Regions from separate parts of the Enterococcus sp. AAFC-DPL-5182 genome, predicted to be linked through region 1. Evidence: a T-box and tRNA genes for the amino acid it is inferred to sense, from the RefSeq annotation. Region 1 holds a T-box; the other holds one or more tRNA genes.
What was found. The T-box of region 1 lies ahead of leuS (leucine--tRNA ligase). A T-box ahead of a tRNA ligase gene usually reads a tRNA of that ligase, here a tRNA-Leu.
Positions count from the first base shown of each region.

Region 2: it encodes a tRNA-Leu, which carries the amino acid that the T-box ahead of leuS (leucine--tRNA ligase) is inferred to sense. The anticodon was not compared.

Region 1 is NZ_CM177101.1:3,162,772-3,166,201, reverse strand. It holds gene AC4BB7_RS14825 (muramidase family protein) at 1-1,612, shown strand, start outside; T-box leader at 1,664-1,906, shown strand; gene leuS (leucine--tRNA ligase) at 2,062-3,430, shown strand, end outside.
Region 2 is NZ_CM177101.1:2,262,400-2,265,829, forward strand. It holds gene AC4BB7_RS10525 (DUF2871 domain-containing protein) at 1-14, shown strand, start outside; gene AC4BB7_RS10530 (glucose 1-dehydrogenase) at 759-1,499, opposite strand; tRNA gene AC4BB7_RS10535 (tRNA-Leu) at 1,686-1,768, opposite strand; gene AC4BB7_RS10540 (ElyC/SanA/YdcF family protein) at 2,051-2,776, opposite strand; gene AC4BB7_RS10545 (SprT family protein) at 2,858-3,343, opposite strand; gene AC4BB7_RS10550 (Tex family protein) at 3,346-3,430, opposite strand, start outside.

The DNA.
Region 1 (3,430 bases):
ATTTTCAGCACAATCTAGAAGTATCGATACAAACACCTTCATCGCTGAAATAGCAGGACATGCTCGATCCGTTGCAGCAGCAAATGATCTTTACGCTTCTGTAATGATGGCTCAAGCAATTCTTGAAAGTGATTGGGGAAGAAGTACTCTATCAGTAGCTCCAAACCATAATTTATTTGGAATCAAGGGAAGTTATCAAGGACAATCTGTTACGATGAAGACGTGGGAAGTTCTTAATGGACAATGGGTTCAAGTAAATGCTGCATTTAGAAAGTATCCGTCTTACTCAGAATCATTTGGTGATAATGCCTACGTTTTGAGAAATACTTCATTTCAAGCAGGGGTATATTATTATTCAGGTGCATGGAAGAGTAACACAAATTCATACAAGGACGCGACAGCTTGGCTAACAGGACGTTATGCAACAGATCCTGGTTATAATTCAAAATTGAATAATATTATTACAACATATAACCTAACCCAATATGACACTCCTTCATCAGGCGGTGGTAACACTGGCGGTAATAACGGTGGCAACACTGGAGGAAACAACAATGGGGGCAATACTGGAGGCGGCACAAGTACCCAAGATGTGACGCATACAGTAAAAGCAGGAGATAGTTTATGGGCATTGTCGGCTAAGTATGGCACATCAATCGCGAATATCAAAAGCTGGAATAAACTTTCTAGTGATGTTATTTATGTTGGGCAAAAACTAATCGTGAAAAAAGCTTCTGGCAATACAGGTGGAGGCAATACAGGCGGTAATAATGGCGGCTCGTCTGGTAATACAGGTGGTTCTGGTAATACTGGAACTTCAAACTCTTATTACACAGTAAAATCAGGAGACTCACTATGGGCGATAGCCAATGCAAATGGTATAAGCATCGCGAACTTACGTCAATGGAATAATTTAAAGGGTGATATCATTTATCCAGGACAAAAATTGATCGTGAAAAAAGGTTCTGGTAACGCTGGTGGAAATACCGGAGGCAATACTGGCTCAGGTGGCAATACAGGTGGCTCAAACAATGCTGGGACAAGTAATGGTTACTATACAGTAAAAGCAGGAGATTCTTTATGGGCGATAGCCAATGCAAATGGTACAAGTATCGCGAACTTACGTCAATGGAATAATTTAAAGGGTGATATCATTTATCCAGGACAAAAATTGATTGTGAAAAAAGGTTCTGGTAACGCTGGTGGAAATACCGGAGGCAACACTGGTTCAGGCGGTAATACAGGTGGTTCAAGCAACGCTGGAACAAGTAACGGTTACTACACAGTAAAAGCAGGAGATTCTTTATGGGCGATAGCCAATGCAAATGGTATAAGTATCACTAATCTAAGACAATGGAATAATTTAAGCGGAGATATTATTTATCCGGGTCAACGTTTGGTCATTAAAAAAGGCCAAGGAGGATCGACGGGTTCAACTAATTCCTCTGGAAATCAAGGCGGTAGTCAAACATCGGGTTCACACACGGTGAAAAGTGGGGATACTTTATGGGGACTTTCTCAAAAATATGGATCAAGTGTTCAAAAAATCAAACAGATGAATGGTTTATCTAGTGATACAATTTATATTGGTCAAAAATTGAAAGTTAAATAAAACAATTGAAATTGATTGAAATATTTGGTAGTATGATAGCACATGATAGATATACAAACAGTGAGAAGGAATAGTAGAAAGAACCATGTTTTAGAGAGCGTATGGTTGGTGAAAATACGTACAGAAGCTTTTGAACTCACCTTTGAGTTATTTTACTGAATGAGTAATAGATGATGATTCGATAATTATCCCTACTTTACTAAGTAAGATCGGTGGTGGCCGTTACAGCACTGAGGCTTGTAATTATACAAGTAAAATTAGGTGGTACCACGTTGTTGATCACACGTCCTATAGGAACTTTTTCCTGTAGGACTTTTTGTTTGTTGTGAATCATTGCGGTCGGCTATGCCAGAGCAGATGATGAACAATACAAGACGTACAAAGAGAGCAACAATCCAATCACTATCAAATATCATAATAAAAAGGTACTTAAACAGGAGGAGAAAAACGTGAGTTACGATCATAAAAAAATCGAGAAAAAATGGCAAAAATATTGGGCTAAACATAACAGCTTTACTACTCATGATGATCCAAGTAAAGAAAAATTTTATGCTTTAGATATGTTTCCATATCCTTCAGGACAAGGACTGCATGTCGGACATCCAGAAGGCTATACAGCAACAGACATTTTGTCTCGTATGAAAAGAAGTCAAGGCTATAGTGTTTTACATCCAATGGGATGGGATGCATTTGGGTTGCCAGCTGAACAATATGCTTTAGATACCGGAAATGACCCCGCAGAGTTTACGAAAAAAAATATTGAAACATTCAAACGTCAAATCAATTCTTTAGGTTTTAGTTATGATTGGAACCGTGAAATCAATACGACAGATCCAGAATATTATAAATGGACACAATGGATTTTCACTAAGCTATATGAACATGGATTAGCTTATGAAGCAGAAGTGGCAGTTAACTGGGTACCAGAACTTGGAACAGTGATTTCAAATGAAGAAGTTATTGATGGAAAAAGTGAACGTGGTGGTTATGATGTTGTCAGAAAACCAATGCGTCAGTGGATGCTAAAAATTACAGCTTATGCCGATCGTTTACTAGATGATTTGGATTTAGTTGATTGGCCAGAAAGCATCAAAGATATGCAGCGTAATTGGATTGGGCGTTCAGAAGGGGCAAATGTTACGTTTAAAGTAGCCGGATCTGAAGAGGAATTTACTGTGTTTACGACTCGTCCAGATACATTATTTGGTGCAACTTATACGGTTTTAGCACCTGAATTAGAATTAGTGAAAAAAATTACGACACCTGAGCAAAAAGAGGCTGTGGAGGCTTATATTGATGCGGCTTCTAAAAAATCTGATTTGAATCGAACTGATTTAGCTAAAGAAAAAACAGGCGTCTTTACAGGAGCATATGCAGTAAACCCAGTGAATGGTGCTGAAATCCCAATCTGGATTGCCGACTATGTCTTAGCTTCTTATGGAACAGGAGCGATAATGGCGGTTCCTGCTCATGATGAGCGTGATTATGAATTTGCGAAAGCATTCAATATTGACATTATTCCAGTATTGGCGGGCGGTAATATTGAAGAAGCACCATTCACAGGTGATGGCGTTCACATCAATTCTGACTTTTTAGATGGTTTGAACAAAGAAGACGCCATCTCTAAAATAAATGTATGGTTAGAAGAAAAACAAGTAGGGAAAAAAGAAGTCAGCTATCGCTTACGTGATTGGCTATTTTCTCGTCAACGCTACTGGGGTGAGCCAATTCCCGTAATCCATTGGGAAGATGGAACAACAACGACAGTTCCTGAATCTGAACTGCCATTGAGATTGCCAAAAACAGATGATATCAAAC
Region 2 (3,430 bases), 900 kb from region 1:
CAGTTAAAGAATAGACTTCACTGTTTTTAATACAAGGAATGAATCTGGTTGTCTATTCTTTTAATCATTATTAAAATGGTGCGTCTTCTAAATAAATGAAGCGCACTTTTTTTGATGTTCAGCAATTAAAGTGCCATTTCCTATAACACTTAAATGATTCACTATATCCGACTAATTTCTCCCATTCATATGCGAATAATTTTTTTGTCTTATACGTAATAAATGCAAAGAGACAGAGATATAACTCTATGAGTCACATCCCTGTCTCAAGTAATCCGAATAAACAGTGGAAACAGAAAAAATTACTATGTTACTCTTTGATTACATTGCAGTAAATCACGAATAACAAAATACTTCCCTTTATTTTCCAAGTGCTAAAGCACTAAGATTTGAAAGCTTCGTAAATAAACTCTTCCGTCCCAAGTTCTTCATTCCGGTGTTCCTATCAAAGCAATATAGCTATCTATGTTAACGATGCGCATATGTTTTACATCAAATTGCCCTCTACTATTATAGTTTCCTTTTACCTCAATTTTGTATTGGTGCATCGGTAACGACAGTACATACGTGGCAAACGGTCTGTTTTTGATAACACAATTAATACAGACATCATTTTCCCAAATTAACATCCCTGTTATAGCGTATGGCTTTTCTTTAAACACCTTGATATGGGTTAATAATCCTGTGTGGGTTTCCATAGTTTTATAATACACGAAATAACTCTAATGTCCACTCTCACGTTTGTATTTTCTCGAGTATCACGCTAAAATACCGCCGTCTGCGATAAATTCACTACCTGTTGAATAAGAAGAATCATCTGATGCTAAAAACAAGACTAATTTTGAGATTTCTTGTGGATTAGCCATCCTTTTCATCGGAATTGTTTGCTGGAATTGTTCAATTGCAGCTTTTTGTTCTCCCGTTGCTTGGGTGACCATTGGCGTAATAACGCCGCCAGGATGCACAGAATTGACACGGATATTCCTATCTGCAAATTCTAAAGCGGCACATTTAGTTAAGCCTCTAACCGCAAATTTTGAACTGACATAGCCATAACCACCGATACTTCCTTCAAAACCTTCGATAGATGAAATATTAATGATTGAAGCTGATTGACTTTTTTTCATTAATCCGATAGATGTTTTCATCCCTAAAAAGACAGATAGTTGATTGATTTCAATCGTCCTCATAAAATCATCCTGGCTGGTATTTTCTAAACTTTTAAAGACACTAATACCCGCATTATTAACAAGGATATCTAATAAACCTTGCTCTTTAGAAATTTGCTCAATAACAGCTTGCCACTGCTCTTCTTTTGTAACGTCCAAATGAACAAAATGAACATTTTCGCCTAAATCGGCAGTTGCTTTTTTTCCTGAACTATCATCGATATCCGCAATATAAACGATCGCACCTTCCTTAATAAATAAAGCAGCATGCTCTTTCCCCATCCCCATCGATGCTCCAGTAACCAACGCAATTTTTCCTTTTAATCTCATTAATGAGTCCCCCATTCTTACTATATGATAAAACCAAAAACCTTGTAAAACGCTTACATTCATTATAACGCTTTATAGGGTTTTGTAAATGGACGTTACAATCATTGAAAGATAAACCTAAAAAAGCACTTCCTTGAAAAGGAAGATGCTTTGCTCACAATTTTTTCATATCTGTTAAAAAAATTATGCGGCCAAGAAGACTCGAACTTCCACGGGGTTGCCCCCATCAGCCCCTCAAGCTGACGCGTCTGCCATTCCGCCATGACCGCTTTTTATAAAATAATCAATCGACTCTTTGTTGAAATTAAAGTAGATGAGTCACTCTTTCTGCGTAAATCTATCATAGAATATACCTTAGTATTTGTCAATATTCCAAAAAGTACTCCCAGGGACAACTTGAGTTACTTTCTTTTTTGACTAAAACAATTACAATGCTTCATATAGAACAAATCAAGAAAAAGTGGTTAGAATATAACGTTACGAGTCACAGCCTAACCACTTAATTTCTCAGAAAGTTGTTTTTTTGCGATCTCAGATTCTCCATTTTCCTGTCACCGTTTCTGCTTGTATTCAAATCGCTGCAGTAACTTGTCATATGCTAGAGACACATCCTGAGGGATCATTACTTCACCTATATAATCACGGCCTTTAGGACCATAACCGTATTCATCATTCCTTAGTCGTGGAATTTCACCTAAAACTAAAGAAAGAAAATATTCTTTGCTCCATAAACCATTTAGCTTCGGATCTTCAAAACTGATCGTTTCATTGATAGCTGTAACGTAAGGTACTATTGGTACATAGTTTGTAAACACTGTGTCGGTTTCTTGCCATTCTTTTTTAAAAGTTGCTTTGATTCTTCTTTGTAAGATGGGATCTTCTAATAACAAGACTTTTTTGGGTGTGATTCCCATTGATTTTACAGTATTTAATGAAAAAAGGGCATTTTCACCAGAATTAGTTGATGTTGTCTCTGTTAAAAATGAGCTTGTATCGAGAGAATATTTTTCTTTAAAGTACTCTAAATACATTTCAGTTTCACTTGTGTCACTCACGTTTATGCCCATAACTTTAAAATTTTTGCGTAAAAAAGGCGTAGCATGACCAATGCCACCCACAAGTAAACACGCGGATACTTTTTTTTGCTTGTATAAATCGATCAACTCATCTGCAAGATAAGGTAAACTATTTCCAGCTAAAATCGCTAAATCATAAGTGCCTGTCGCTTTTTCTTTCTCGGATAAATAGTCGATAACTGTATTCCATTCCTGAATCATCTGCTCACCTACTCTGTGTTTAATTGATAAAACAATAATACCGCCATTTTCTAAAAAAGAAAAGGCGGTATTATGATTTCTCTAGACCTTTATCAACTTTCCATGGCATTTGCCACAGACAAACTTTTGCGTATTGATTCTACGTTTTCTTAAAATCAATGTTTGACACTTCTCACATTGATACTGATGATAGGATTGAGGCTTTTGTTTAACTAACGGGCGCACATAGCGACTGCCGCCCGTTTGCTTTAATAAAGTCTTGAAATCAGAATCTTTATGTTTGTAGCCTTTTCCTTCAATATGAAGATGATAATGACAAAGTTCATGTTTGATTACTTTGATCAATTCATCTTCACCGTATAATTCGACGACTTTTGGGTTGAAGTCAATATCATGAGAATTTAAATGATAACGCCCACCTGTCGTTTTCAACCGTCGATTGAAAAATGCTTTATGTTTAAACTTTTTTTCAAAAAAAGACAACGAAATTTCTTCTACTAATTTTTGTAACTGATCATCGGTAAATACTGGCTTTGCTGGTTTTTCCTCTGTTGAAAAACGACTCAAAATCAATCTTTCCTTTCAGCTTGCGGCAGCATCGTTAAACTGATACGCCCTTTCTTCGTGTCCACATCTTCCACCCAAACGGTCACA